DNA from 3 places in the Mesorhizobium sp. LSHC412B00 genome. Region 3 is predicted to be linked to each of the others. Evidence: predicted binding sites of a transcription regulator. Region 3 holds the regulator's gene; each other region holds the start of a gene.

Region 1 (3,279 bases), on a different contig from region 3:
GGCCGGCAAGGGCGCGGCGCATGGCTTCCAGGCTGGCCTTGAGGATGTTGCTGCCGTCAATGCCTTCGGCGCTGACCGAGGCCATCGACACGCCGAGCGCTGACCCCAGGATTTTCAGGAACAGCGCCTCGCGCTGCAAATGGTTGAGCCGTTTGGAATCGTCGAGCCCGTCGGGAATGTTGGCGGGATCGAGGATCACGGCCGCCGCCACCACCGGCCCCGCCAGCGGACCGCGGCCGGCCTCGTCCATGCCTGCCACCGGCCACAGGCCTTCGGCCATCGCCTTCGTCTCGAAGGAGAAATCGGGCTTTTCGACGATTTCGAAAAGAAGCGGAGAATCGGAACGTGCGCGAGCCATGTTGCGGCGAGGTTCGCATCGGCTCCGATTCTCCGCAAGTCCCTCCAGGGTCGAGTGGGGCAAGACCGGGAGGGCACCGTCTGCAGGCCGGGGGACAGGCCGGACGGGATTCTTGGGTCGCCTGACAGCCACGAGGGCAGGGCAGGCGCTACTTTCAGAGCAGCATCAGCTGCTCGGTCGCCTTGGCGGCGGCGACAAACTGGTCGGTTCGGAGCGTGCGCCGCTCGGCGTTGAGGCCGAGCCGCTTGGCCGTGATCTCGAAGCGCCGGCCGATCTGCCAGGCATAGGGGCCAGCGCCTTTCATCCGCTTGCCCCATTCCGAATCATAGTCCTTGCCGTCGCGCATCGAACGGATCAGCGACATCACGTGCCGGTAGCGGTCGGGATAGTGGCGCAGCAGCCAGTCCTTGAAGATCGGCGCCACCTCGAGCGGCAGGCGCAGGATCACATAGCCGGCCTCGCGGGCGCCTGCGGCGCGTGCCGAATCGAGGATGCGCTCCATCTCCTGGTCGGTCAGGCCGGGAATGATCGGCGCCACCATGACAGAGGCCGGGATGCCGGCATCGGAAAGCTGCCGGATCGCCTCAAGCCGCTTGGTCGGCGTCGACGCGCGTGGCTCCATGGTGCGCGCCAGCATGCGGTCCATCGTTGTCACCGACAGCGCCACCTTGGCCAAGCCCCGTTCGGCCATGCGCGACAAGATGTCGATGTCGCGCGTCACCAGATGGGATTTGGTGACGATGCCGACCGGATGGCCGCGCGCCTCCAGCACTTCGAGGATCTCGCGCATGATCCGGTATTGTTTCTCGATCGGCTGGTAGGGATCGGTGTTGGTGCCGATCGCGATGGTGCGCGGCTGATAGCCATCCTTCGACAGTTCCTTGTCGAGCAGCCGCGCCGCATCCGGCTTGGCAAACAGCTTCGCTTCGAAATCCAGCCCCGGCGACAGGCCCACGAAGGAATGCGTCGGCCGGGCGAAACAATAGACGCAGCCATGCTCGCAGCCGCGATAGGGGTTGATCGAGCGGTCGAAGGAAATGTCGGGCGATTCGTTGCGGGTGATGATGGTGCGCGGCTTCTCGACCTGCACTTCGGTCTTGAACGGCGGCAATTCCTCCAGCGAATTCCAGCCGTCGTCGAACACATGCCGGCTGACCGGCTCGAACCGGCCGGACGGGTTGATGCCTGCGGAACGGCCGCGGTTGCGATCCGGACGGACGCGCATGCCGCTCTGTTCGATCATCGCATTGGCCATCTCGGCTCGCCCTGCTCCGAAAGCAGCAATGTCCGCACGCACGATATGTTCCATTTTGGCCCTTTCCCAAGGACTGTCGGCTGGCTGTCGAATCGCTCTGTTCATGAAAATAATCCTATTTCGCTGATGAGAACAAAGCAAGAACTTTTTCGTTGGGCCATGCAAAACTGGCGCTGCGCCGGGCTTTCCGCTATTCGGCTAAAAATGCTCAGCGTTCTCATCGAAACCCGGGATGACGAAGAAGGCCTTGCCCGCACGCTCGCCTCGTTGATCGGCGGCGCGGTCGAGGGCGTGGTGCGCGATGTCATCGTCTGCGACACCGGCTCGACCGACCAGACGCATCGGGTTGCCGATCATGCCGGCTGCCACTTCGTGGCCGGCGGCATTGCCGCGGGAATCAGGCAGGCGAAGGGTGACTGGCTGCTGTTTCTGGAACCCGGCGCAAGGCTGGCGGAGGGCTGGATCGACGACGTTGTCGCTCACACGGCGCGGCAAACCATGCCGGCGCGCTTTTCCCGTGCGCGCGGCAGCCGCACGCCGTTCCTGTCACGGGTGTTTTCGGGCAACCGGGCGCTGGCCGAAGGGCTGGTCATCAGCAAGCGCCAGGCCGCTGCCCTGTCGAAGAACGCGCACAGCGCCGAAGCCCTTGCGCGCGGTCTCGCCACCAGGCGGCTCGACGCCGAAATCTGGCTGGCGCCGAAGAAGTGATGTTTCTCCCTTCTCCCCGTTCCCAGGGAGAAGGGTGCCCGAAGGGCGGATGAGGGGCAGCGTCGGCGTCCCCCCGGAATTGACACTGTCCGCTGCGCCGTCCGGCTTTTTCGCCGCAAAAACCTATTGTGCATTGCACAAAAGCTGACGCGGGATTAGCATTCCGTTGATGCGGGATATCGGGTTTGGGTAGTGCCGGAGCGGTAAGCAAGCGCCGCGTCGTCGTTGCTGCCGTTCATATCTGAGGACCCCGATGAACCTTTCGTCCCCTGACAAATCCGGCGCCCCCAGTCTAGAGGCCATTGCCCGCAACGGCAGCCTGCTCCGCCGCATCGCGGTGCGTATCCCGACCTATCTGTCCGACCTGCGCGAAAATCCCGCATGGCTGCCGATGTTCGTGCTTGCCCGCACCATGCCGGCGCGCAAACTGCACTGGCTTGGCGCCAAAGCCGCGCGCCCCGCGCAGAGTGCCGGAGCGACGATGTTCAGGGGCGTCGACCTCAAGTCGATCGTCGCGGCGCTGCGCGCCGATGGCCTGTTCTCCGGACTGGTCCTTCCGCAGGCAATCCACGAAGAGATCGCCAGCTTTGCTCAGAGCACGCCGTGCTTCGGCAATTTCGACCGCCGGCTCGAATTCATGCCCGGAGAACACGCAGAAGCCGAGAAGCGGTTCGGCCGCTCTTTGCTCAGCGGACACTATTTCGAGCGCATCCTCGGCTGCAAGGCGGCACTCGCCATCCAGAACGACCCGCTGCTGCTCGACATCGCCCAGCACTATCTGGGCGGGCAGGCAAAGCTGATCACCACGCGTGTCTGGTGGAGCTTTCCGACCGGCGAGGCTTCCGACGCCGACAAGAACCTTGCCTCGCTCGGCAAATATCATTTCGATCTCGACGACTGGCGGATGCTGAAATTCTTCTTCTATCTCAAGCCCTGCGATGCCGGCACCGGCCCGCAT
Region 2 (3,279 bases), on a different contig from region 3:
GATGCCGCGCCGGCGGATCAGCTTCACCGCCGTCTCCAGCACCGTCAGCGTCTTCAGGCCGAGGAAGTCGAATTTTACCAGCCCGGCCTGCTCGACATATTTCATGTTAAACTGGGTGACCGGCATGTCGGAGCGCGGATCGCGGTACATCGGCACCAGTTCCGACAAGGGCCGGTCGCCGATGACGATGCCGGCGGCGTGCGTCGAAGCGTGGCGGTAGAGCCCTTCCAGCTTTTGCGCCATATCGAGCAGCGTCTGCACGATCGGCTCCTTCTCGGCCTCCTCGGCAAAGCGCGGCTCATTGGCGATGGCATCCGCCAGCTTGACCGGATTGGCGGGGTTCTGCGGCACCATTTTGGAGAGCTTGTCGACTTGGCCGTAAGGCATTTGCAGCACGCGGCCGACGTCGCGCAGCACCGCGCGCGCCTGCAGCGTACCGAAGGTGATGATCTGCCCAACCTGGTCGCGGCCATATTTCTGCTGGACGTAGCGGATGACCTCTTCGCGCCGGTCCTGGCAGAAGTCGATGTCGAAGTCGGGCATCGACACGCGGTCGGGGTTGAGGAAGCGCTCGAACAGCAGCGAGAAGCGCAGCGGATCGATGTCGGTGATGGTCGTGGAATAAGCGACCAGCGATCCGGCGCCCGAACCACGGCCCGGCCCGACCGGAATGCCTTGCGCCTTGGCCCATTTGATGAAGTCGGCGACGATCAGGAAATAGCCGGGAAACTTCATCTTCTCGATGATGGAGAGTTCGAAATCGAGCCGCTCGCGGTATTGTTCGACCGTGTAGCCGGCGGTGGGTCCATGCGCCGCCAGCCGGGCGTCGAGACCTTCATGGGCCTGCCGGCGCAGTTCATCGGCCTCGGCCTTCAGCGCCACCTCATTGTCGGCGACATCGCCGCCGGTAAAGCGTGGCAGGATCGGATTGCGGGTCTTGGGATAGTAGGAACAGCGCAGCGCGATCTCGACGGTGTTGTCTATCGCTTCCGGCAGGTCGGCGAACAGCCGCGCCATATCCGCCTGGCTGCGCAGGAAATTGTCCGGTGTCAGCCTGCGGCGGTTGTCGGCGGCAACGACGGACCCTTCGGCAATGGCGATCAGCGCGTCATGCGCGTCATAGTCGTCGCGGGCGGCGAAGAACGCCTCATTGGTGGCGACCAGCGGCAGATCATGGATATAGGCAAGGTCGACCGATGATTTCTCGATAGCGCGGTCATAACCGGAAACACGGTCCAGCTCGACATAGAGCCGGTCGCCGAACAGCGCCTTGAGTGCCAGAAGCCGCGTCTCGGCAAGATCTCGGCGATCCTCCTTCAGCGCCCGGCCGATCGGGCCGCGCGGCCCGCCGCTGAGGCAGATCAGGCCATCGCTATGGCCTTCCAGCATTGCTGACGTCAGATGCACGGGCTCGCCCGGCGGCGTCTCCAGATAGACCTGGCTGACCAGCCTGACGAGGTTGCTGTAGCCGGCCTCGGTGGCGGCGAGCAGCACCACGGCGTGCATCTCCGGACCATGGCGGCGGCGGTCGCGCTGCGCGTCGCTGGTCTCGCCGGAAAAGGCGAGATCGATCTGGCAGCCGATGATCGGCTGGATGCCGTCCTTCACTGCCTTCTGGGCAAATTCCAGCGCGCCGAACAGATTGTTGGTGTCGGTGACGGCGATTGCCGGGCACTCGTCCTTGACAGCATGACCGACAACGGCGGCGACCTGCAAGGCTCCCTCGAGCAGCGAATACGCCGAATGCACCCGCAGATGGATGAACGGCCGCGCCGGCGCCTCCGGGCGCGCAGCAGCGAGCGCTGCTTCGCGCCTCAGGGGATCGCGTGGAAGTTTGTCATCCGCCATGATGTTTCAAATTGCTCGAAGGGCTTTGAGTCGATGGAGATGTATTGTCCCGGACCGGGCGATGCCAGTCCAGCACAAATGACCACCGACCACAGGCTTCCGTACCCAGCCGCACGGCTCAGAGATTGTTCGAAATTCGCTCTGGCGAGTCATATGATGGTGGTTTCGAGAACCGGAGCGCAGCGGCTATTGGTCCGTGAGCACGGGAAGCGCAGAAACCACCTTCAGATGGCCGCCGGAGTAGAATTTCCAAACAATCTCTAGGCGAACTCCATGATCACCGCATCGACAGCCAGGCTGTCACCCGGCTTGGCGTTGAGCTTCGACACGACAAGATCGCGGTCGGCGCGCAGCACGTTTTCCATCTTCATCGCCTCGACCACGGCCAGCGTCTCGCCGGCCTTGACCTCCTGCCCCTCGGCAACCGCGATCGACACGACCAGGCCCGGCATCGGGCAAAGCAGCATCTTGGACGTGTCCGGCGCCACCTTCTCCGGCATCAGCCTTTCCAGTTCAGCCGTGCGCGGCAGCATGGCGCGCGCCGTCACCGATATGCCTTTCCAGGCAATGCGCAGGCCGTTCGGCGCCGGCCTGATCTGCGCCGTGACCTTGCGGGCACCGACAGTGCCGCGCCAGATGAGGTCGCCCGGCCGCCAGTCGGACGCCACCGTCAGCGCCTTGCCGCCATCGACCGACAGATCGATTTCCATCGGAATGGAGATCATGCCTTCCAGGATCGAAGCCTGGAGATAGTCCTCACCGAGCTTCACCACCCAGTCGCGCTTGAGCGTGCCTGAATGCGGCGCCAGACGGCCGCCCAGCCGGTCGAGCCTGTCGCGGCGCAGAAGCTCGACCGCCGTGGCGATCGCGGCCAGCACTGCCTTTTCGTCATCGTCCGGAACGATCGGTGCGAAACCGTCAGGATATTCCTCGGCGATGAAGCCCGTCGATATCCGCCCCTCGCGCCAGCGCGGATGCTGCATCAGCGCCGCCAGGAACGGAATGTTGTGCTCGATGCCGTCGACGACGAAACTGTCCAGAGCTTCCGACATGGCGTCGATTGCCGCCAGCCGCGTCGGCGCCCAGGTGCAGAGCTTTGCCACCATCGGGTCATAGAACATCGAAATCTCGGAGCCTTCGGTGACGCCGGTGTCGTTGCGGATGACGATGTCGCCGAACGTGCCCTCCTCCGGCGGCCGGTAGCGCGTCAGCCGGCCGATCGACGGCAGGAAATTGCGGTAGGGATCCTCGGCATAGAGCCGGCTTTCCACCGCCCAGCCCTTCAGCTTGACGTCACTTTGCTTGATGCCGAGCTTTTCGCCGGCGGCAATGCGGATCATCTGCTCGACCAGATCGATGCCGGTGATGAGCTCCGTCACCGGATGCTCGACCTGCAATCGTGTATTCATTTCAAGGAAATAGAAGTTCTTT
Region 3 (3,279 bases):
GTCGGCGCCTATGCCGGCTGGGCCGATTACCGCGCCGACAAGGTGAGAACGCCGCCGGCAAAGCGCTCCTTCGTCGGCTTCCTGTCGCGAAAATTCGCGCTGGCCATGGGCGGCCTCGCCATGACCTCGATCATCGCCGGCAGTGCAACCTTGCTGTTCGCCATCTGGCATTTTCAGCGTGTGTCGCCGCTCAGCCTGATCGCCAATCTGGCCGTGATGCCGATTGTTTCGTTGATCGTCATGCCCTTTGCCGTGCTCAGCGCACTGGCGATGCCGTTCGGCGCCGACGGGCCGTTCCTCTATGTGATGGGCAAGGGTCTGATGGCGATGATCGCCATATCGGCCTGGATTTCCGAGCGCTCGCCGGTCGACGCCGTCGGGCTGATCTCCATCCGCTCGGTGCTGTTGGTGGCGGTCGCCCTCGTCATCGCCACCATGGCCACCACCTGGCTCAGGCTGGCGGCCGTGCCTTTCGCGCTGGCCGGCCTGTTGACGGTGCCGCAGGTGCTTACGCCCGACGTGCTCATATCCGAGGACGCACATCTGGTGGCCATGCCGATAGGTGGCGGCGAACTCGCCCTCAACCGCGAACGCTCCAACGAATTCACCACGGACAATTGGAAACGGGCGCTGCGGGCCGAAACCATTATCCCGCCCGAGATTTTCGAGGCAACAGATACGCGGTTCGATCTCGATCCGCTCGATCTGCCGCCCGGGTCGCCCTTCTATTGCATGGGCGATCTCTGTATCGCCCGACACCCTTCCGGAGCCATTGTAGCCCTTGCCAAAGACCGCAAGACGGCGCGGCCGGCCTGTGCCTTCGCTAGCCTGATCGTCATCGATGACGCCACGGCCTACAATCCGTGCCGCGACCCGCTGGTGCTGGTCGTGACGAAGAAACAGCTGGCCCGCGACGGCAGCGCCGCCGTCTTCTTCGATCCGCAATCGGCAGCTGCAGCGCCAACCATCCGCTTCGCCGTCGACAAGCCGTATCGCCCCTGGCACGAGCAGCGCCGCTTCTCCCGCGAAGCGCGCGGCCTGCCGCCTTACAACCAGCGTGAAAAGTACAAACCCAAGCCGGCTCAGTAGCGCCGGATCAATCCGACAAGCTTGCCCTGCACCTTCACCCTGTCCGGTCCAAAAATGCGGGTCTCGTAGGCCGGGTTGGCGGCTTCCAGGGCGATCGAGGCGCCCTTGCGGCGGAAGCGTTTCAGGGTCGCTTCCTCATCGTCGACCAACGCCACCACGATCTCGCCGGGGCTGGCTGTGTCGGCATTGCGGATGATGACCGTGTCGCCATCGAAAATGCCGGCCTCGATCATCGAATCGCCCTTGACCTCGAGCGCGTAGTGTTCGCCGCCCATGATCATGTCGGGCGGCACCGAGATCGAATGGGTCTGATGCTGGATGGCGTCGATCGGCACGCCGGCGGCGATGCGTCCCATAACCGGGATTGAAATCGCGGAAACGGCATCGTCATTGCCGGCCGACATCGAACGCGACGGCGAGCCCGGCTTGATCTGGCGGCCGAGACCGCCTTGGCCCATCCCGCCTTGTCCTTGGCCGCCTTGCCCTTGGCCGGTTTGACCAAGACTGCCCTGAATGACGCTCGGCGAAAACTTCCTCGCCGCATTGAGGCCTGGTGCGATCGAGTCGGGCAGCCGCAGCACTTCCAGCGCGCGCGCCCGGTTCGGCAGCCGGCGAATGAAACCGCGCTCCTCAAGCGCCGTGATCAGGCGGTGGATGCCGGACTTGGAGGCGAGGTCGAGCGCTTCCTTCATCTCGTCGAAGGACGGCGGGATTCCGCTCTCCTTCAGGCGTTCATGGATGAACATCAGAAGCTCATGTTGTTTGCGCGTCAGCATCGCGGCCCCCAGGGGTTCTGAAACCAGAATCAGAAAAAACAAACCCAGAACAAACACTATCTGTTCCAGTTGTGTTCCGCAACCTTTTAAAGTTTAATGAATGTGTTGACGTTTTGTTCAGCGTAACGTTCGGCGCTGCGAGCGCCGCCTGCGCCCAGTTGCCAGCAACGGGGTGAAACGAAGACAAAGTGCCCTGCGTCGTCGGCTACGATCGCCGCTTCCTTTTCGGACGGGGCTGCGCAGCATCCGCGCGGGGTTCTCTCTGGGCATAGACCCGCAGCGTGTAGCCGATGTGAGCGGTCATCAGAGTTTTCGCACGTTCGACGTCGCGATCGAGGGCCGCTTCCATCAGGGCGGTATGGTGTTCGATCGCCACGGCGTCGCGCAGGGCCGCCACGGCCTTCCGGTGTCCGTCCGTGCGGCCGGCGGCGGCGCGCAGCGTCGGGGCCAGACCCAGAAAGCGGTGATGGCGATGCAATTGGTCGGAAATCGTTGCATTGAAGCGCAGCAGCCAGCTGGATGTCGCGGCACTGAGCAGCGCCGCATGGAAGGCATCGTGTTTTTCGTACCACGCGTCGACCGCATCATCCGATGGATCGTCGAGAACAGACCCGCACCGTGAGAGACGATAGTGGGCGGCAACGACCGCGTCTTCCCACTCACGGTCGCCCTTCTCGATCGATTCCACCAGCAGGGGCAGTTCGACCACCAGCCGCGCACGCGCCAGATCCTCGAGCTCCGCCCGAGAGACGGGAGCGACCGCAAACCCGCGGTTGCTGATGGCGGTCACAAGCCGTTCCGCCTCCAGCCGCGACAGCGCCTCGCGCAACGGCGTCCAGCCGATGCCGTAGGTGTTGCGCAGCGTGCTCAGCTTCAACGGCGCGGCAGGCGCCAGCCGGGTCGCAAGAATATCGCGCCTGAGCAGGCGATAGGCCACTTCCGTCTTCGAGGTCTGCTCGTCATCCAGCATCGTGATCCATCAGACATAAACGCTCGGGCGGATCATTATATATCAAAGCCTTTCAATGGGTGAATTATATATAATGTTTGACAGTTCAAGGGCGACCACTCAAGATCGCCGGCATGTTTGGGCGGCAGGCTCCGCCGCGCGCGTTTGTCCATGGAGGGGCGCCGGATCATGAGCACGACACCCGATCTCGCTACAATCGAAGCGATGGATGCCGCCGATCCGCTGCGCTCCATGCGTGAACGCTTTGTCTTGCCGCAAGGCGTGATTTATCTCGACGGCAATTCCCTGGGCGCCGCGTCAGCGGTCGTCTTCAGCGAACTGCAGCAGGCCGCCACGCAGGAATGGGCGCACGACCTCATTCGCGCCTGGAACACCGCCGGCTGGTTCAACATGCCGGTGGAACTGGGAGATCAGCTCGGGCGACTGATCGGCGCGGCTGATGGG

What was found. The regulator LexA, encoded in region 3, represses DNA repair genes until DNA is damaged. The targets are predictions, from matches to a motif close to TGTTCNNNNTGTGTTCNG.
Region 1: the regulator LexA is predicted to act here: its motif matches at 1,742-1,759, upstream of X757_RS150295 (PA0069 family radical SAM protein).
Region 2: the regulator LexA is predicted to act here: its motif matches at 1,975-1,992, upstream of dnaE (DNA polymerase III subunit alpha).

Annotation. Positions count from the first base shown of each region.
Region 1 covers NZ_AYWB01000006.1:376,878-380,156, forward strand. The annotation lists gene X757_RS150300 (ribonuclease HII) at 1-358, opposite strand, end outside; gene X757_RS150295 (PA0069 family radical SAM protein) at 513-1,667, opposite strand; gene X757_RS150290 (glycosyltransferase) at 1,818-2,321, shown strand; gene X757_RS150285 (hypothetical protein) at 2,575-3,279, shown strand, end outside.
Region 2 covers NZ_AYWB01000003.1:337,293-340,571, reverse strand. The annotation lists gene dnaE (DNA polymerase III subunit alpha) at 1-1,848, opposite strand, end outside; gene X757_RS156555 (acetyl/propionyl/methylcrotonyl-CoA carboxylase subunit alpha) at 2,109-3,279, opposite strand, start outside.
Region 3 covers NZ_AYWB01000008.1:168,932-172,210, reverse strand. The annotation lists gene X757_RS148000 (ComEC/Rec2 family competence protein) at 1-1,089, shown strand, start outside; gene lexA (transcriptional repressor LexA) at 1,083-1,865, opposite strand; gene X757_RS148010 (GntR family transcriptional regulator) at 2,071-2,835, opposite strand; gene kynU (kynureninase) at 3,004-3,279, shown strand, end outside.